4 regions of the Exiguobacterium sp. s28 genome follow, and region 2 is predicted to be linked to each of the others. Evidence: predicted binding sites of a transcription regulator. Region 2 holds the regulator's gene; each other region holds the start of a gene.

Region 1 (5,362 bases), on a different contig from region 2:
ACTGGCTAGGCCTGATGGACGGGACGCTCGAAGCAACGTTCACGAAAGGAGGTCGGCCGCTCACTCGGAAGTTGAACCCTGACCGGAAGTATGTCGGGAAAGACGGGCGTGAAGTCACGCTTCCGGGCCGATCGCTCCTCTTTATTCGAAACGTCGGGCACTTGATGACGACGGATTTGATGCTCGACGCGGAAGGACGTGAAGTACCGGAAGGGATTTTGGACGGGATTTTCACTGCGCTCATCGCGAGCCGCCACCTTGATGCCAGACGAAATTCCCGCGAACGCTCCATCTATATCGTCAAACCGAAGATGCATGGCTCGAAAGAAGTCGCGTTCACGAACGACTTGTTCGATGCGATTGAAGATGTACTCGAGTTACCGCGTCACACGCTCAAAGTCGGCGTGATGGACGAGGAGCGACGCACGTCGCTTAATTTGAAGAACTGTATCGAGCAAGTGAAGGAACGCATCGTCTTCATCAATACCGGATTCCTCGACCGGACGGGCGATGAGATTCACTCCTCGCTCACGCTCGGACCGATGCGCAAGAAAGGCGAGATGAAGACCTCGGAGTGGCTCGATGCTTATGAACGTCTGAATGTCCAGATCGGGCTTGACGCAGGATTCCATCAACACGGGCAAATCGGGAAAGGGATGTGGGCGATGCCCGATCGGATGCGCGATATGATGCGTGAAAAAAGCAATCATGTCCGGTCCGGGGCGACGACGGCTTGGGTGCCGTCCCCGACGGCGGCCACGCTTCATGCGCTGCATTACCATCAAGTCGATGCGTTTGACGTTCAGCGTGAGTTGGTGAATCGTTCGTTTGATCCAGCAACTGAGCGAGGGCGTCTGCTCGAGGTACCACTCGCCACGCGTCTCTATACAGATGAGGAAGTGAACGAGGAGCTCGAGAACAACCTGCAAGGGTTGCTCGGATATGTCGTCCGTTGGGTCGAGCAAGGTGTCGGTTGCTCCAAAGTGCCAGATATTCATCACGTCGGGTTGATGGAAGACCGAGCAACGCTTCGTATTTCGAGTCAACATGTCGCCAACTGGCTATACCATGGAGTCTGTAGCCGTGAACAAGTCGAAGCGACGCTTTACCGGATGGCCGAGGTCGTCGACGCGCAAAACGCGGAAGATCCGCACTATCGTTCGATGACGCCAGATGTAGACCACTCTATCGCCTATCAAGCGGCGAAAGAGTTAGTGTTTGAAGGCGACGAGTCGCCGAACGGATATACGGAACCCATTCTGCACCGGCGCCGCCGACAGTTTTTACAACAAGTGACATTAGAACCGAATTTAAAAGGAGGAGCATCATCATGACAACGAAAAAAATCGAAAGCGAACAGTTGATTGAACGTTGGGTCGTCCGTCGGATCGTCTCGGGGGAATCGACAGCGGCGCTCGCTAACACGGCGTTCGTCTATGGGAACGATTTGATGCGCCTCGTGCTCGACCGGGCCGACGGGTCGCTCCAAATCATGAGAGAGCCGGTCGAAGAGGTCGTCATATTCCGTAAACCAGAAGATCGTGACGAAGAAAACGTCTGTCGTTGCTGCGGGATGGAGCACTCGTCATTCAAAGCGGCGCTCGAATGCTGTGCATACTTGGATTAAGCTTGCATTATCTGTTATATAACAAACAATAAATATATAAATTAATATAATACAGGAGGAATGGATATGAATGAACAACAAATGCAACTAGAGGATATGTTACAGTCGGAACGGTTTAACGGGGTCGAACGTCCATATGGGATCGAAGACGTGATGAGGCTTCGGGGGTCTGTCCTAATCGAGCATACGCTCGCGACAAAAGGAGCGGAACGGTTATGGGAGTTACTCCACGAACGAGACTACGTCCACGCGCTCGGCGCGTTGACAGGGAACCAGGCCATCCAGCAAGTGAAGGCGGGTCTCGAAGCCATCTATTTGAGCGGATGGCAAGTCGCCGCCGATGCGAACTTGTCGGGGCACATGTACCCGGACCAAAGCCTGTACCCGGCTAACTCGGTGCCGAGCGTCGTCAAACGGATTAACCAGGCGCTTCAACGGGCCGATCAAATTCAAACGGCGGAAGGGAAAGGCGATACGCATTGGTTCGCCCCGATCGTCGCTGACATGGAAGCCGGTTTCGGCGGTGTGCTCAACGTGTTCGAGTTGACGAAGGCGATGATTGAGGCGGGTGCAGCCGGCGTCCACTTGGAGGATCAACTCTCTTCAGAGAAGAAGTGCGGTCACCTCGGCGGCAAAGTGTTGCTGCCCACACAGACGGCCGTGAAAAACTTGATTGCCGCACGTCTCGCGGCAGACGTCATGGGGGTGTCGACGATTATCGTCGCCCGGACGGATGCTCACGCAGCGAATTTGATTACGAGCGACATCGACCCAATCGACCATCCGTTCATCGTCGGTGACCGGACGCCGGAAGGCTTTTACCGGACCGAGGCGGGAATTGAACAGGCGATCGCGCGCGGTCTCGCCTATGCACCGTACGCCGACCTCGTCTGGTGCGAGACGTCCGAGCCTGATTTGGACGAAGCGCGTCAATTCGCGGATGCGATTCATGCGAAGTATCCGGGGAAACTCCTCGCTTACAACTGTTCGCCTTCATTCAATTGGAAGAAAAAGCTGTCGGATGAGGAGATTGCATCGTTCCAACAAGAGATTGGTGCGATGGGATATAAGTTCCAATTCGTCACGCTCGCTGGCTTCCACTCGCTCAACTTCGGAATGTTCGAACTCGCACGCGGGTATAAAGACCGCGGGATGGCCGCCTACTCGGAACTGCAACAGGCCGAATTCAGTGCAGAACAGCACGGTTATACGGCGACACGTCACCAACGTGAGGTCGGGACCGGGTATTTCGATGAGGTGTCTCTCGTCATCTCGGGAGGCCAGTCGTCAACGACGGCGCTGGCCGGTTCGACCGAGGCAGAACAATTTGAAGCGCCGTCCCATTAAGCGTCGCCCCTCCACAAGAGGGGCTTTTTTTGTGTCCAAATTCAGAACGCGTGCATCCTGTTCACTTAAATGTGACGTATTTCACATTTTTGTCGTCAAACTCTTGCTACGCTGAACATGTCAAAATGAATATGGAGGTTATGACAGATGACACAGACATTCACGGGCGATACGCACGTATCTGAAATCGTCAAACAATGCCCGCAAGCGGCAGACATTTTCAAACGGAACCGAATCGATTTTTGTTGTGGCGGCAACCGGCCACTCGCTGAAGCGACTGACAAATCGAAACGGTCGACGGAAGACATTTTAGAAGAAGTCAATGCGCTCTATCAACGCAAGCAAGAGATGAACGAGAAGAGCATCGATTGGGATGCTGCTTCTTCATCGGAATTGATTGAGCACATCATTTATAAGCATCACCAGTTTTTGACGGACGAATTGCCACAGCTCACACCATATGTGACAAAAGTGTTCCGGGTTCACGGACAAAACCATCCGCACCTCGGACGCATTCATCAACTGTTCAATCAATTGAAAGTGGAACTTGAACAACATATCGTCAAAGAAGAGACAGAAGACTTCCCGACGTTGCTTCGTCACGAGACGGCACCGACAGCTGAAACGAGACGGGAGCTTGATGACATCTTGGCCTCGCTCGAGTCAGAACACGCGGCAGCCGGTGACATTTTAAAAGAGTTGCGTCAAATCACGAACGACTATACGCCGCCTGAAGGAGCGTGTGGGACGTATCGTCTTGTCTATCAACGGTTAGAAGCGCTCGAATCGGATACATTTGAACACATTCATCTCGAAAACAACATTTTATTCCCGCGGGCGCGCACGTTCGCTTAAGCAGTGGCACACCTCTACTTACGTGGGGGTGTCTTTTTGTGACGTTTGATACAGATGGGAGGCAAATCAAGCGCTACGATAAAGGGGAGGCAAAGGAGTGATTAATCATGAAACGGGTGAGTGGAGTCATCGTAGGGGTGACGGTCGCCTTATTACTAAGTCAAGTCTGGTCGAGTTCAGATTCGGAGGACACCACCGTGACCATTTTGGCGGCGGCAAGCTTAGGACCGGCTTTAGAAGCGGTAGAGCGACAACTTGAAGCGGAATTCGATGGGATCGACGTTCGGGTCGTGACGAACGGGAGCGGCGCCTTGCGAGCACAAATCGATCACGGGTCTCCGGCAGATATCTTTTTAGCCGCGAGCGTTGATGATGTCGACCGATTACAAATCCCGATTCTAGAGCGGGATGCGTTTTTGCATAACGAGCTGTGGCTCGTGACACCGAAAGGGAGACCGTGCGCGGAGACGTGGGACGACTTAAACGCATGTGCTCGGATCGTCATCGGTGACCCGGTCAATGTCCCGGCCGGTCGCTACGCGAAAGCGGCGCTAGAAGTGGAAGGCGTGTGGGAGGAAGTGGAACCGCGAATCATGTTCGCCCAGAATGTGAGACAAGTGTTGACGCTCATCGAACAAGGCGACGCCAATGCGGGATTCGTCTATAAGACGGAACTGACGACGGACGTCGAGTCGCTTCAGGCGGTCCCGTTTGAAGCGACGGGTACGATCGCGTATCCGGCGGTCCGATTGACGCACAACCCATACGTGCGCGATGTTTACGCGCGTTTGTTTGACGATGATATCCAAGCTCACTTTTTAGCGAAAGGATTTTCTAAATGACGCAATCTCCACTTCAACTCACATTCGAAGTCGGGATGATGGCGACGGTGAGCGCCTTCATCCTCGCCTTCGGAGCGGCCTATTTCATGCATCACCGTCAATTCAAAGGAAAGCGGCTGTTGGAGACGGTGTTTTTACTGCCGCTCATCTTGCCGCCGACAGTCATCGGACTATACGCCTTGATTGTCCTCGGGAACAACGGGATCGGCGGATTGTTACCGATTACTATCTTGTTCACCAAACAGGCGAACGTCATCGCGTCCGCCTTGGCCGCGTTCCCACTCATCTACCAAACGATTCGTCTCGGTCTCAAACAACTCGATGCGGAATGGTATGAGGCCGGACGCGTGCTCGGCGGGTCAGAGCGTCAACTGTTCACCTACGTGACGATTCCGCTGCTGTTACCTGCGTTGACGAGCGGCTTTGTCCTCGGCTTCGCCCGATCAATCGGCGAGTTTGGGATTACGATGATGATTGCCGGAAATATCCCGGGCGAGACGATGACGCTCGCCACAGCGATTTATATGGCGACAATCAACGGAGATATGACCCAGGCACTCGTCTGGAGCGGATGGTTGGTTGGTTTGGCGTTTTTAGTCCTCTGGCTGAGTGAACGTTATGGCAAGCGTTCATATTAGTCGATCACGTCGATTTTTTTCACATAAGACCGGTTCGGAGTATTTAAGATACT
Region 2 (5,362 bases):
ATGAGTTCGATTGATACAAGTTTTTCGTCACACTGACAAACACCGGCGTGTTCGGTGCCGTCTTCCCGCTGATCGGGCCTAAGACACCGGTTGGCGGGTCGAGCGTGAGCGGCACATAGTTCGATGCCCATAAGTCTAACCGGCGCTCAAAATCGTTCCACTTAAAAATCATGTCATACGACTCATTCGTCTGTAACGTCAGTTTCCCTTGCTCCCAAACGAACGGGTCGTCTTGATGGGCTAAACGTGCCGTCAGCTCAGTCGCTGGAATCGGTAAGGCCGTACCATCGACGAGCGTGGCCGTTCCGTTGACGTCATATGGACGACCTACCTCATAGCGATTCGTCGTTTTCGGCACATTGACATTCAGTTGCCATGGTGCTTTCCATAAAGACTCCGGTGTGTACACTTCCGTCTTCTTCATACCAAAAACGTACCAAGGACCGTGTTGTCGAATGTCAGCGTCATCAATCGGTGCCTCTTTCCACTCATTCGTGCTGACGTTATAACTGACATAGAATGTCGTATACATTTCTCGCGTCATGAAGTAGTAGGTGCCGTCTTTCCACGTAAGGTTACTTATGTTTGGCGCATCTTTCTCAATCCATCGTTTCGTCGCCAAATCGAAAATAAACATGTGCTCCGAGTCATCATTTTTGATCACGAACCATTGATTCGCTTCTTTCATGTGACGGGCCCACCTCACCTGTCCTGAATAGGAACTGATTGTCTCAAGCACCTCTCCTGTCACCGTCCGCTTCGTCACTTGACCGTCGGCGAACGCGAGGACGTTCCCATCATCGAGCAGACTGTATACCTGATCGCTGCCTTTCGTGAGCGATCCGAGAATATCACCTGACATCGATGTGATAATATACTTTTCGTCATCAGCCCATAACATCATTCCTGTTGTTACATTCGTTGAGACGAGTCGATTCTCACTTCCTGCTTCGATTGGGAATGTCGTCGCTTCATTCGTACGTATATCCCACATCACCCACTCCGGCCATCCTTTTAACATAAATCGGCCGTCTCCGATGGCATACATATTATAAGCAGCAGACACGCGAATCGGTAACGTATATTCCTCACCGGTCTCAATGTGAACTAGCGTCTCCGGATCTCCCGAACGCCACACATACCCACTATCTCCTACGACTTCTCCTGCCGGAATGATTTCCGGTTTGGCATAGTCTTCTGCTCGGACTTCAACTCCCGGTGCTACCATCATGACGAGCACCACGAGCATGCTCCATAACCACTTGTTCATTACTCTCCTCATTTCTGTTTATGAATGCATAACTTTCAAAAATAATCCATTTTTTGATTTAACCCTCCTAATTTTAAGTTGTTTTTTCAAAATTGAATAGCCCTAAAATCAAAAAAAACACCACGTCGCATGACATGGTGTTTACTTCTCATTCATTTGTTTCATCAAATCCATCTGTTCTTTCACCATCGCCTCTTTCTCACGTCGGAGCACACCCCGGTACGTGATGCGTGAAATCGATAAACTGATCTCATACAAGAAGAAGAGCGGCAGTGACACCATGAGGTGCGACGTCAAATCCGGCGGCGTGATGAAGGCCGCGACGACGAACAAGGCGAAGTACGCATACTTCCGAATCGATGACAGGAAGTACGGCGTCACGACACCGATGCGCGTCAAGAACATCGTCACGACCGGCAACTGGAATAACAGTCCGAATGGGATGGTCAGTTGCAGCAAGAACGTGAAGTAGTTCGACGCCCCGATGATTTGCGTCAGACCAAGGTCTTGCCCGAGGTCCGTCGAGATATCGAGGACGAGCGGGAACAACCAATAGTAGGCAAACGCCAAACCGACGAGGAACAAGATAAAGATGATCGGAATATAAGCGAGCGTCGCTTTCCGCTCGTTCGGATGCAGACCAGGTGCGACAAACGCCCACAGTTGATACAGTAGAAACGGACCAGCCGCGACGAGCCCGATGACGAGCGCCAAATTCAAGTAAATCATGAGCGGGTCCGCGACCCCAAAGGCGTTCAATTCAAGGCCTCGTTCGACGAGGTCGGCCTGGAGATAGGCGAGCACATATTTGACACTCGGCAAAGCAATCAAAAAGAAGGCAAAGACGACAAATGCCGACAGCATCAGTCGTCTCCGCAGCTCTGTCAAGTGGTCGGACAGTGCCCGTTCTTGATCAGGTTGATGGCTCATCGCTTACTGCTCTTTCTTCTCAATTTCTTTCTTGTCTTTCTCGTCATGCTCGTTCATCATGCCACTCGTGGCGTTTTTGAACTCACGGAGCGTCTGTCCGGCGGCGCGTCCGAATTCAGGCAATTTCTTCGGCCCGAAGATGATGAGCGCGATAATCGCGATGACAAACAGACTTGCTCCGCCTGGAATACCGACGACGAGTGACGATAATAGTAATTCCATTATTGATGGACCCCCTCAGCAGATGGATAGTGTTGCATAAAGTAAATGAGCGACTGGAGTTCGATCGACAAGTCGATATGATGGACGCGGACCGTATCCGGCACAGTAAGCCTGGCCGGTGTAAAGTTCAAGATGCCTTTGATGCCGAAGCGGACCAAGTCATCCGCGACAGGCTGTGCATAGGCAGACGGCACCGTCAAAATGGCAACGTCAATCTTGTTTTGTTTCATGATCTGTTCCATCTCATCGACGTGATGAATCGGGACACCGGACATCGTCGTGCCGACTTTTGTCTCGTCTGCGTCGAACCCGACAACGATATGTGTGTTATTGTTTTTAAGGAAGTTATAGTTGACGAAAGCTGTCCCGAGATGACCAACCCCGACCAAGGCGACGTTCGTAATCTCGTCCTGATTCAGTGTCTTACGGAAAAAGTCTAACAGATACTGTACGTTATAGCCATATCCCTTTTTACCGAGCGCACCGAAGTACGAGAAATCGCGACGGATTGTGGCCGAATCGACCTTGACCGCCTCACTCAGTTCAGCAGAAGAGACACGCTGTTTTCCTGATGAATGCAGGCTTTGGATAAACCGATAGTATAGTGGCAACCGTTTGGCTGTCGCTTGCGGAATCTTTGGTTCGTTTTGACTCAACGGAAAGAGCCTCCTTTTTACGACGCGTTTCAAACGAATCTAATTTCATACACCTTGATTGTAAACGAATTCACATAACCACTCAACGAATATACCTGAAAAGACTAAAAAATACAGTATACTAAATAGAGAGAAAGGGGTTTTTTCACTTGATCCTACTGCAAGTCAATAACTTATCGAAATCATTCGGCGTCGAGCCGATTTTAGAGAACGTCAAACTCGAAATCCAAGAAGGCGAACGCGTCGCCCTCGTCGGCCGGAACGGCGCCGGCAAGTCGACACTGCTCAAAGTCATCGCCGGGGAATACAACTATGACTCGGGCGATATCATGAAACCGAAAGACGTGACGATCGGCTATCTCGCCCAAGATTCAGGACTTGAATCGAACGAGACGATTTGGAACGAGATGCTCACCGTCTTCACCGATTTAATTGAACAGGAAAAAACGCTCCGCCGCATGGAACAAGACATGGGCAGCGAGCGCATCTTGAACGACCCGGCCGCCTATGAGCGCCTGCTGTCGTCTTACGATGAAGAACAGCATACGTTCAAAGACCGCGGCGGCTATCAATACGAGGCGACGATCCGCTCCGTCCTTCACGGAATGCGCTTTTATCCGGACGACTTCGAGCGCCGCATCGATACGCTCTCCGGTGGACAACGGACCCGCCTCGCCCTCGCGAAGATGCTGCTCCAAAGTCCAGACCTGCTCATCCTGGATGAGCCGACGAACCACTTGGACATCGAGACGCTCGGTTGGCTCGAGAAGTATTTGAGCGGCTATAAAGGCGCCGTCCTCATCGTCTCCCACGACCGCTACTTCCTCGACCGCGTCGTCTCGGTCGTCTATGAGTTGTCGCGTCACCGGAGCCGTCGCTTCGTCGGCAATTATACGAAGTATCTCGAGCAGAAGGCCGCGATCTATGAGCAAGAAAAGAAACAGTTCGAATCACAGCAAGAAGAGATCGCCAAGATGCAGGACTTCATCCAGCGCAACATCGCCCGGGCGACGACGACGAAGCGGGCCCAGAGTGTCCGCAAGCGTCTCGAGAAAGTCGATCGAATGGAAGCGCCGGACGGTGATGAGCGTAGTGCCGTCCTCTCGTTCTCGATTAAGCGCCAAAGCGGGAACGACGTGTTGAGCGGCAGCGACCTCGCCATCGGCTATGAGGAACCGATCGCCCAAAATCTCCGCTTCCAACTGCAACGCGGCGAATCGGTCGCCCTCGTCGGCCCGAACGGGGTCGGCAAATCGACGCTCTTGAAAGTGTTGACGAAACAACAGCCGGCCCTTACCGGTGACATCCGCTACGGCACCGGCGTCGAGATCGGCTACTACGACCAGGAGCAACAGAACTTGTCAGACGCCAACCGCGTCATCGACGAGATTTGGAACGACTGGCCGCTCATGCGCGAACAAGAAGTTCGCAGCCTGCTTGGTCAGTTCCTGTTCAGCGGTGACGACGTCATGAAACGTGTCCACGAATTGTCGGGTGGAGAGCGGGCCCGTTTGACGCTCGCCAAGTTGAAGCTCGAGCAACCGAACTTGCTCATCTTGGATGAGCCGACGAACCACTTGGACCTCGACTCGAAGATGATCCTCGAGAACGCCCTCGTCGACTACCCGGGCACGATCTTGTTCGTGTCACACGACCGTTACTTCATCGACCGGCTCGCGACGCGCGTCTTAGAGATCACGCCGAACGGCATCGACGAATACCTCGGTGATTACTCGTACTACGTCGAGAAGAAAGAAGAACTCGAAGAACTGGCCCGACTCGCTCGTGAAGAGACGAAACAAGTCATCGTCAAAAAACAGCGCGCCGACAAGGAACAGCAACGTGAGGAGCGCCGGATGAAACAACGAATCGAGGAGATTGAGCTCACGATCGAGCAACACGAGGCCCGGCTCGAGGAAATCGAGCAGCTGTTGTGTGAACCGGACGTCTTCAACGACTTCGCCCGGGCACAGGAACTGTCGACCGAGTCCGATGCGACGAAAGAATCGATCACGGCGTTGTATGCAGAATGGGAGGAGCTCCATTCATGATGCGATTCCGTGCGATGCGAATCGAGTGGATGCACGCCTTCCTGACTGGTCTCGCCTACATCGTGCCGACCGGGACGGAGTACGTATCCGAACTGATTCGTGGGGAACCGACCGTCGTCCCGTCGTTCCTGTTTTATTTCCTGCCGGTCGTCATCGGCTTCATCATCCAGACGTGGAGCGGGATTGTCATCAGCTTGTTGAGCGGTCTGCTCATGAGCACGCTCTTTATCCGC
Region 3 (5,362 bases), on a different contig from region 2:
TTTCAGCCAGGACGTCTGGGAGCCCTGTTTTTGACAAACCGACGGCGAACGCGCCGAGTAGCGCATAACTGAGGGCGATGGTAGCCCCTCCGCCAAGACCGTCGCTGAAGGCGGTCAACGTCTCATTGAACCCGAGACCTCCGACGAGACCACCGACGACGGCGGCGAGGATGAGCGACAAGACGATGTGAACTCGACTGATCGCGAGAGCGAATAATACGATAACAGCTAATAAGACAGCATTCATCAATTCCAACACCTTTCTTTCAAAACTCTTTCTCTTGTTATCACTTTAATATGATAAAGACTTTTGAAATTTAACATACGTTTTTCGGGTTGTCAAATCGATTGTTCAAAAAAAGCGATAACTCCGAAAAGTTATCGCTCGTTCATGATCATTCAACGTTATGGTACACCTGGCGCACGTCTTCAAGATCTTCGAGGACGTCGAGCAGTTTTTCGAACTGTTCTTTCGACTCGTCGTCGAGGGCGATCTCGTTTTGTGGCAACATCGTCAACTCGGCGACTTCAAACGTCTCGATGCCTGCAGCTTTGAAAGCAGTCTGGACGGCATGGAACGCTTCTGGTTCCGCATAAACGATAATCGTCTCATCTTCTTCGATGACATCGCGAACGTCGAGGTCGTGCTCCATCATGAGTTCGAGTACGTCGTCAGCAGACATGCCGCTGACACCGATGACGGCCGTCGCGTCGAACATGTAAGCGACCGATCCGCTGACACCCATGTTGCCGCCGTTTTTGCCGAAAGCGGCGCGGACTTCAGACGCCGTCCGGTTGACGTTGTTCGTGAGCGTGTCGACGATGAGCATCGAGCCGTTCGGTCCGAACCCTTCATAGCGGAGTTCATCGAAGTTCTCTTCGTCGCCGCCTTTCGCCTTGTCGATGGCGCGGTCGATGATGGCGCGTGGGACGTTGTACGTCTTCGCCCGTTCAACGACGAACTTGAGCGCTTGGTTTGATTCTGGATCTGGTTCCCCTTGGCGGGCGGCTACGTAGATTTCACGGCCGAACTTCGCATAAATGCGACTCGTATTGGCGTCTTTTGAAGCCTTTTTCTCTTTAATGTTGTTCCATTTACGACCCATTACATGTCATCTCTCTTTCCATTGTTCGATTGATTCATCCTCGATTATATAAGAAGACGTGGATGTTGACGAGTAAAAATCATCCCTCGCTCTTATCCATCTTCTCGACGATCTCCGTCAACGTCTTCAGGCTGTCGATCAATCGATCCGTCTCTTCCTCGTCTAAAAAAGCGAGGCGGTCCTCGAACAAGCGTCGAAACGAGTCGCGACGCTCGCGAAGAACGAGCTCACCTTTGTCGGTCAACTGGTTCCAGATGACACGGCGGTCACGCTCGTCCGGCACGCGGGTGATGTAGCCCTCATCGACGAGCTTCGTGATGAGCGGCGTCACGTTCGGCGGGGCGATCGATAGCGTCTCGCTGATGTGTCCGTTCGTCACGGCGCCTTCATCCTCAATCAACATGAGGAGATGAAAGTGGGAAAAGTTCAAGTTTGGGATTTGCGGGAGGTCGGAACGGCGTAACAACTTCCTGCGGATTAATGGGATCAGTTTTACGAACTGATCGGCTGCGTCTTGTCTCGGCATAGTCATGTCACTTCCTAATTAGGTTCTTTCTTCATTATACACGACCGAGGGCGGGGTGGACGACCAATCCTTGTTGCGTGACAAATTGCACAGCACATCAGACAAACGGGCGTCACAATATATGTAAGCGTTTACATTTGTAAGACTTCATTTTTTCATGAAAACGCATACGATTTTACTGAGCGTCCTATCAAAAAGCAAGACCTATCCTCATTCTTCAAAAAAATATTGTGAAAGAGTTCACATTGTTGTCACGCACAAATTGTCGGAAACGTTGTATTCTATGAATGTGAAGGAAAGCACAAACTCTTATCAAACCACTGATCGCCCCGTGCTCTCCATCAAGTCAGCAGTATAAGCTCTCATTCATGAGGAGGAACCCAACATGGCAGTTAAAGAGAAAGCAGTAGTGGAAACATCAGCAGAACAGATGGTCGACACGCTCGTCACACGAGCACATACAGCGCTCGACACGTTAATGACGTTTGATCAAGAGAAAATCGATGCGATCGTTCAAGCGATGGCGCTAGCCGGTCTCGAACAACACGTCGCACTCGCGAAACATGCATATGAAGAAACTGGTCGCGGTGTGTTTGAAGATAAGATGATCAAAAACATCTTTGCGACAGAATATATTTATAACTCACTCCGTGGTGAGAAGACGGTCGGCGTCATCGAAGACGATGAGCAAAACGGCATCACGTACATCGCGGAACCAGTCGGTGTCGTCGCCGGGGTCACACCGGTCACGAACCCGACATCAACGACGATGTTCAAAGCAATCATCGCCATCAAAACACGTAACCCGATCATCTTCGGCTTCCACCCGTCGGCACAACAGTGTTCAAGTGAAGCGGCCCGCATCCTTCGTGACGCAGCCATCGAAGCCGGCGCACCGGAACATTTGATCCAATGGGTTGAAAAACCGTCACTCGATGCGACGAAAGCACTTATGAACCACCCAGGAGTCGCCATGGTCCTCGCAACAGGCGGTGCGGCGATGGTCAAATCAGCCTATTCGACTGGTAAACCGGCCCTCGGTGTCGGTCCTGGTAACGTTCCAGCCTACATCGACAAGACAGCAAAAGTAAAACGTGCCATCTCGGACGTCATCTTGTCGAAAACGTTCGATAACGGGATGATTTGTGCATCTGAACAAGCGATCATCGTCGACCAAGAAGTTTACGAAGAAGTGAAAGCCGAAATGACGGCGCTCGGTTGCTACTTCTGCTCACCAGAAGAGAAAGCAAAACTCGAGACACTCGTCATTAAAACAGACTCTTGTGCGGTAAACCCTGAAATCGTCGGGAAGCCTGCAGCCTGGATCGCCGAGAAAGCTGGACTTAGCGTTCCGGCCGATACGAAAATCTTGATTGCCGAACTCGAGACGGTCGGCGCGACAGAATTGCTCTCACACGAGAAACTTAGCCCAGTACTCGGAGCCTACAAAGTCCAATCGCGTGAAGAAGGTTTCGCCATCGCAGAGAAGATGCTTGAAATCGGTGGTCTCGGTCATACGGCAGCCATCCACTCGACAGACGACGACGCCATCCTCGCATTCGGACTCCGGATGAAAGCTTGCCGCATCATCGTCAACTCGCCAACGGCACACGGCGGGATCGGTGACCTCTATAACGAAATGACACCATCACTCACACTCGGTTGTGGGTCGTACGGTAAAAACTCCGTCTCTGAGAACGTGACGGCGAAACATCTACTCAACGTGAAAAAGGTGGCGAGACGTCGCGTGAATATGCAATGGTTTAAAGTCCCTGAAAAGATTTACTTTGAGAAAAACTCGGTTCAATACCTTCAATCGCTCACATCGAAAAAACGGGCGATGATTGTTACAGATGAAATGATGGTCAAACTTGGATTTGCCGATAAAGTCGTCAAAAACTTGCCGGCTGGTGTCGAGTACCGCATCTTCGACCAAGTCGAGCCAGACCCATCGGTCGAGACGGTCATGCGTGGTGCCGAAGCAATGCGTCACTTCCAACCAGACATGATTATCGCACTCGGTGGTGGATCACCGATGGATGCCGCGAAAGGCATGTGGCTCTTCTACGAACGCCCAGAAGAGAAGTTCTCGAACCTTCGCCAAAAATTCATGGATATCCGCAAGCGGACGTACAAGTTCCCGACACTCGGCAACAAGTCGATGTTCGTCGCCATCCCGACAACATCAGGTACGGGTTCTGAAGTGACACCGTTCACGGTCATCACAGATAAGAAACGCAACGTCAAATACCCGATTGCTGATTATGCAATCACACCGGACGTCGCCATCGTCGACCCTGAGTTCGTCATGACGGTCCCAGCTTCAATCACGGCTGATACAGGTATGGACGTGTTGACACACGCCATCGAAGCGTACGTTTCGGTCATGGCAAACGACTATACGGATGGACTCGCGCTTCGTTCGATGAAGATGATCTTCGATTACCTCCCGAAAGCGTATGAGAACGGCAGTGACGCCGAAGCGCGTCAGAAAGTCCACAACGCATCGACAATGGCTGGTATGGCGTTCGCGAACGCGTTCCTCGGTATCAACCACTCGATTGCACACAAAATCGGTGGCGAGTTCCATGTCCCACACGGACGGACGAACGCGATCCTCATGCCGCACGTCATCCGCTATAACGCGACACGCCCATCGAAACTCGCGGCGTTCCCGAAATATGAGTCATTCATCGCCGACGAGCGTTACGCTGAAATCGCGCGCTACCTCGGACTTCCAGCTAGCACGACGGAAGAAGGCGTCGAGTCGCTCATCCAAGCGATCATCGAGCTCGGTCAGCGCTTGAACATCAAGCTCTCGTTCAAAGCCCAAGGCATCAAGAAAGCGGACCTCGACGCGAAAGTCGACAAGATGGCAGTCGACGCGTTCGAAGACCAATGTACGACGGCCAACCCGAAAATGCCGCTCGTCGAAGAATTGAAAGAGATCATGTACGCTGCATACGAAGGCGTATAATCAACGGAAGGCGGCCACTCAAACGAGTGGCCGCCTTTTTCATGCAATGAGGGAGAGTCCAATGAATAAGAGGATAACGGATAATGCGATGGCGTTGAACCAGACGACAAACTTGATGGCCATCTCAGCCCATTTCTTTTCGTGTAAGCCGAAATCAATCAAAATCCCATAATGGTTTAAACAGATGCATTTAAAACGATATAAGTTCCATCGCTCGCAGTACAAGAAGCAGATAAAAAACCGTTGGAATAAACGTAATCAACAAACCAATCCATTTCGTCCGCTCTCTAAATTGTAATAAGAAACCGATTGTCCATAATACGAACCACAACATAAAGTACCATCGATAATGTGGGGTATCCGTTTCCGCAAAAACGGCTCGGCCAATCGTCAACCCAACCGAATTTAACAAGACGAACAAACCAGATAGGAGATTCCAACTATGTCTTACTATTTTCTCTAGCATTCTTGTATTCCTCTCCTTGATTGAAATTGAAGTTCCAGTAAACGATTACTACGTGACGTAAATTAGACGCACAATCATAACCAGACCTTTCGACAAATGGAATAATTATCCTTTCGTATAATCATATTTGTTACGAGAGATTCATCTCTTTAACAGTTTGCTCCAAAACGTCGAAACATCAGACGAACTCGACCTTTTGTTTTGCTCGATACACGACATCATGTCCGGTATGATGAAAGGGGAGGCGATATAATGGAACGACAACTGAACGTGACAACGAATTATGG
Region 4 (5,362 bases), on a different contig from region 2:
GCGAACGCCCGCCTGCTCGAAGAGGGACGTTACGAACGGAAACAGACGCTGACGAACGCCGAGCGTTACGTCACACCCGAGTTAAAAGAGAAAGAAGCGCTCATTCTCGGGGCTGAAGAGAAGAGTTGTACGCTCGAGTATGATTTATTCGTCGCCTTGCGTGACCAAGTCAAGCAAGAGACGAAACCGCTCCAACAACTGGCGCGCTCGCTCAGTGAGCTTGACGTCTTGCTCGCGCTCGCCATCGTCGCCGAAAAACGTGACTATGTCCGGCCGACGACGTCGACGAACGTCCAAATCGATCGTGGCCGCCATCCGGTCATCGAGACGGTGCTACCACGCGGTGAATACGTCGCCAACGATTTGACGCTCGACGACACGCGGCGCATGCTCTTAATCACCGGACCGAACATGTCCGGTAAATCGACGTATATGCGTCAATTCGCCTTGATCGCCATCTTGCATCAAATCGGGTCGTTCGTGCCGGCTGAAGCGGCTGAGATTCCATTGTTTGATCGAATCTTTACCCGCATCGGTGCGGCCGATGACTTGGTGAGCGGCCAGTCGACGTTCATGGTCGAGATGACGGAGACACGCCAAGCGGTGACAGAGGCGACCGAACACAGCCTCATCTTGCTCGATGAGATCGGTCGGGGGACGTCGACGTATGACGGCATGGCGCTCGCCCAGGCTATCGTCGAATACATCGCTTCGACAATTGGAGCGAAGACGTTGTTCTCGACCCACTATCACGAGCTGACCGTGCTCGAAGACACGATCCCTGCTCTTGAGAACGTGCACGTCCGCGCCATCGAGCGAGACGGGCGTGTCGTGTTTCTACATGAAGTACATCCGGGGCGGGCCGATAAGTCGTACGGGATTCATGTCGCCGAGCTCGCTGAATTGCCCCGTGATTTGATTGAACGGGCGCGGACCATCTTGTCTCAACTTGAGACGGACTCGAAACCGGAACGGGCAGCTGTTGAAAATCCGGGAACGGCAGAACCCGTGGCCCAACTATCGCTCTTTGAGGCGGAAGACGAGATTAAACGACAATTGCTCGAACTCGATTTGTTGGCGATGAACCCGATCGAGGCGATGCAAGCGCTCTATGCGCTCCAACAATCCGCGAAGAAGGGGTGAGTCGATGGGAATCATTCAAGAGTTACCGGAACAACTGGCCAACCGAATCGCGGCTGGCGAAGTCGTCGAGCGACCGGCCTCGGTCGTGAAAGAGCTCGTCGAGAACGCGATTGACGCCGGCGCCACCAAAATCGAAGTCGATTTGGAGGAAGCGGGCATCCGTCTCATTAAAGTCCGCGATAACGGGCACGGGTTTTATGAAGAGGACGCCCCGCGCGCCTTTTTACGTCATGCGACGAGTAAGATTCGGGACGAGCACGACTTGTTCCGGATTCGCACGCTCGGCTTTCGTGGGGAGGCGCTCGCCTCGATTGCTTCGGTTAGCCATGTGACGCTGAAGTCACGCCGGGCCGAGGAAGACGGGTTCGAGATGACGCTTCAAGGCGGCGTTGTCACGGCGCAAACACCGGCCGCGGCGAACGTCGGGACGGAGATAGCCGTCAGTCAATTGTTCTATAATACACCAGCCCGATTGAAGTATTTGAAAACGTCCGCGACGGAACTGGCGAGCATCACCGACACGTTGAACCGGATTGCCTTGTCCCACCCGGAAGTGCGCCTCACGGCGTTCCATGAAGACAAGGAACTACTTAGGACGAGCGGGAACGGAGACATCAAACAAGTCATGCTCGCCATCTATGGCCGACAAGTCGCGGCCCAAATTGTCACGGCGTCGAGTAAGACGAACGACTATAGTTTGAGCGCCCATCTCGTCCGTCCGGAAGTGACGCGTTCGAACAAGCAGTACGTGACACTCATTTTGAACGGGCGAAGCATTAAAAACTTCGCTTTGACCCAAAGTGTGCTCGAAGGCTACCACACGCTGCTACCGATTGGTCGTTATCCGATCGCTGTCCTCGAAGTGAACATGGACCCGATGCTGATCGATGTCAACGTCCATCCGACGAAACGAGAAGTTCGGCTTTCAAAAGAGAAAGAGCTCTGTCAATTGATTCGCGAGACGGTCCAACTGACACTCCGGGAACAGCGTTTAATCCCGTCGGTCAAACCGAAAGAGCGACCGGTCAATCGGACCGAACAAGAGCGACTTGATTTCACGGTTGAACGGGCGCCGGTCACGGATGAAGCGCCGACGTGGAACTATCCAATTCCACGTGAGCCTGTCACGTCACCGAGTCGATGGTCGCCGACCCCGCTCGTCAATGAAGCGCCTGAGCCGATAGAGTCGACGGTCGAATCGGAAACAATCGAGACGAAAGGAGAGCGGTTGCCGCCGCTCGACGTCATCGGTCAATTGCATGCGAGTTATATCGTCTGTGGTGCCGAGGACGGGATGTACGTCATTGACCAACACGCGGCCCAGGAACGAATCAAATATGAGTTGTTTTACGAGCAGCTCGGGAATCCTGACAAGGAATACCAGTTGTTGCTGCTTCCGCTCACGCTCGAGTTCACGCAAGAAGAGGCGCTCGCGATTGAAGAAGTCACTCCGCTTTTAAAAGAAGCAGGTCTAGAATTGGAGCCGTTCGGCGGCAACACGTTCCTCGTTAGAGAGATTCCGACGTGGTACCCGCAACACGATTTAGAAGGAACGGTCCGTGATTTGATAGAGATGGCGATCCGGGATCGCTCCATTGACATCGCTAAATATCGGGAAGATGCGTCGATTTTGATGGCATGCAAACGGTCGATTAAAGCGAACCATCCGTTGAACCACGAGATGATGCGGCAATTGCTTCACGATTTGAATCAGACGACGTCTCCGTACACGTGTCCGCACGGACGTCCGATTTTAGTGAAGTGGAGCACGTACGAGCTCGAGAAGCTATTTAAACGCGTTATGTGACACGCCTGTAATCTTTTCTTAACCTCCTGTTACGTTTATGGATAGGTGGCTATGGGAACAATATACACATGTCACTCAACGCATCGAGGTTGAGAGGTGGCTTTTTCACTGCCTCACCCTCAAGATGTAGACATGATCGATAAACCAGTAGGGGGAAAAGATTATGGCAGACACGCTTAAAGTAACGAAACGAGAATTACGACCACGTTCGGTCCGCGCTAACTTGCGTAAAGAAGGAAAAGTGTTAGGTGTCGTTTACGGCTACAAAGTTGAAAGCACACCGGTCGCATTCGAAGAGATGGCACTTCGTAAGATTCTTCGTGAACACGGCGACAACGCTTTGATCGAACTCAATATCGATGGTAAGAAAGTGAACACACTCGTTCACGGGACAGAAGTCGACCCATTTACGAACGAATACAAGCACGTCGAATTTATGGCAGTGAAGATGGACGAAGCGACAGAAGTCGAAGCGGACGTCACACTTGTCGGCGACGCGAAAGGCGTCAAAGAAGGCGGCTACCTGGCACAGACGCTCTATAAAGTAACGGTCTCGGCAACACCAGCCAACATTCCGGAGCGTATCGAGCTTGATGTTTCTGAACTCGGCATCGGTGACTCGCTCACTGTCGCTGATATTCCAGAGAACAAAGATTACGAAATCGTATCTGAGGGTGATCTTCAAATCGCATCGGTGAATGAACCGGTGGCGGTCGAAGACCTTGAAGCTGATACAGCGACAGAAGGCGAAGTTGAAGCGACTGAAGAGGCGTCAGAAACTTCAACGGAAGAGTCGGAAGAGGCTTCTGAAAACAAAGAATAATCATTTCGAACGGCCCTTTGCGAAGGGTCGTTTTTTTCTAGTCACAAATCCGACAAATGTAAACGATTACGATGTGAAAAATGTGTCAACATGTGGAAGGGGCGATTGCAATTTATTCGTTTCGGGCTTATATTGTTAATGATTTCACATGTTCGTTCTTATTATAATGGTTTCATTCAAACAGAAAGAAGGGTTTGTGACATGGCATCAATGGAAATCCATGCACTCGAATCGTTGCGGAAGAAAGCACAGGCATCTTCGCAAATGATTCATTATCGGCCAATGGAGTACTTTTTACGAGCAATGCTCGCGGGGATCTTTATCGGATTCGCTTCAATTTTCACACTGAAAGTCGTCAACGGAATGTATTTGATCGATTCTCCGTTCACAACGCTCATCGGAGGATTCTCATTCGGGATCGCCCTCGTCATGATCATCTATGGCGGAGCCGAACTGTTCACCGGGAATACAATGTACTTCACAACCTCGACGATGCGGGGGTACACGACGCTCAGCGACACGATGCTCGTCTGGTTGCTCTGCTTTGTCGGGAATGCGCTCGGTGGCGTTTTGTTCGCCTTGCTGCTCGCTCCTACCGGTGTCATCCAAGAACTTGGAATGGACAACTGGCTGTTCTCGGTCGTCGAAAGCAAGATGCACCACACGACGGTCGAAATTTTCTTCCGCGCGATCTTCTGCAACTGGATGGTCTGTCTTGCCATCTTCTTGCCGAAGCAAATGAAAAACGAGTTCGCCCAAATCTTCTCGATGATCTTCCTCGTCGCCGTTTTCTTCGCCTCAGGATTTGATCACGTCATCGCCAACTTCGTCTTGTTCGCCCTCACGCTCGTCGTCCCGCATCCTGAGGCGATCAGCTTTGCCGGCGCGATCCACAACTTGATCCCAGCCACGTTCGGGAATATCATCGGTGGCGCGTTGTTCATGGGTGCGATCTATACGTGGTTAAACGCGAAAGGCTTGCGTGAAGCCCAAGAATCGGAAGCAACGGAAGAAGTCGAATTGAAAATTGTGAAACCTGCCAAAGAAGTATGAGGTAGCTCACGACAACGAGCAGTCGAGTCCACGTCAGTGGCTCGACTGTTTTTGCGTTTTTATCACAAGCATTGATCACAATTTCGACTTCACATCTCAATAGCAAAACATGACATAATCTATATATGGAACTTAAGTGAGTAATTAACTCGCTTGCAATCAATATATAGTGAGGTGATGCGGAGTGAATATGCTCCAGCTTTATGAAGATGTCTGTGTTCTCCCAGATCAGGACCTCGTACAAGAGAACGCCAACGTCGACGGGAAATCACCACTTGGAAAATTGGCACGATTATCCTCAGAAGTATCAAAACAATTGTCGACGACATATCTATTATCAGAACGGTCACGTCAAGCCGTCGAGGATAATTTTTTGTATATCCATGACGCCGACTACTACGTGACAGGATCGACGACGTGTTGTCAAATCCCACTCGGTGAGCTACTCACGAACGGATTTCATACCGGGCACGGGACGATTCGACCGCCCCAGGATATCCGCTCGGCGATGGCGCTCGCTTCGATTATTCTTCAAG

The links. The regulator Rex, encoded in region 2, represses fermentation and respiration genes when NADH is low (regulators of the CRP and FNR family bind a similar motif). The targets are predictions, from matches to a motif close to TTGTGAAATATTTCACAA.
Region 1: the regulator Rex is predicted to act here: its motif matches at 3,044-3,061, upstream of ric (iron-sulfur cluster repair di-iron protein).
Region 3: the regulator Rex is predicted to act here: its motif matches at 1,861-1,878, upstream of adhE (bifunctional acetaldehyde-CoA/alcohol dehydrogenase).
Region 4: the regulator Rex is predicted to act here: its motif matches at 3,906-3,923, upstream of KNP78_RS12355 (formate/nitrite transporter family protein).

Annotation. Positions count from the first base shown of each region.
Region 1 is NZ_JACSLL010000004.1:48,273-53,634, forward strand. It holds gene KNP78_RS06120 (malate synthase G) at 1-1,334, shown strand, start outside; gene KNP78_RS06125 (hypothetical protein) at 1,331-1,627, shown strand; gene aceA (isocitrate lyase) at 1,694-2,974, shown strand; gene ric (iron-sulfur cluster repair di-iron protein) at 3,122-3,829, shown strand; gene modA (molybdate ABC transporter substrate-binding protein) at 3,937-4,671, shown strand; gene modB (molybdate ABC transporter permease subunit) at 4,668-5,309, shown strand; gene KNP78_RS06150 (DUF3221 domain-containing protein) at 5,306-5,362, opposite strand, start outside.
Region 2 is NZ_JACSLL010000011.1:8,037-13,398, reverse strand. It holds gene KNP78_RS11400 (hypothetical protein) at 1-1,270, opposite strand, end outside; gene tatC (twin-arginine translocase subunit TatC) at 1,412-2,200, opposite strand; gene KNP78_RS11390 (twin-arginine translocase TatA/TatE family subunit) at 2,204-2,422, opposite strand; gene KNP78_RS11385 (redox-sensing transcriptional repressor Rex) at 2,422-3,078, opposite strand; gene KNP78_RS11380 (ABC-F family ATP-binding cassette domain-containing protein) at 3,228-5,129, shown strand; gene KNP78_RS11375 (hypothetical protein) at 5,126-5,362, shown strand, end outside.
Region 3 is NZ_JACSLL010000013.1:26,904-32,265, forward strand. It holds gene KNP78_RS12565 (Na+/H+ antiporter family protein) at 1-247, opposite strand, end outside; gene KNP78_RS12570 (YebC/PmpR family DNA-binding transcriptional regulator) at 396-1,106, opposite strand; gene KNP78_RS12575 (MarR family winged helix-turn-helix transcriptional regulator) at 1,186-1,632, opposite strand; gene adhE (bifunctional acetaldehyde-CoA/alcohol dehydrogenase) at 2,018-4,609, shown strand; gene KNP78_RS12585 (alpha/beta hydrolase) at 5,328-5,362, shown strand, end outside.
Region 4 is NZ_JACSLL010000012.1:73,203-78,564, forward strand. It holds gene mutS (DNA mismatch repair protein MutS) at 1-1,143, shown strand, start outside; gene mutL (DNA mismatch repair endonuclease MutL) at 1,148-2,950, shown strand; gene KNP78_RS12350 (50S ribosomal protein L25/general stress protein Ctc) at 3,114-3,773, shown strand; gene KNP78_RS12355 (formate/nitrite transporter family protein) at 3,975-4,826, shown strand; gene KNP78_RS12360 (anaerobic ribonucleoside triphosphate reductase) at 5,017-5,362, shown strand, end outside.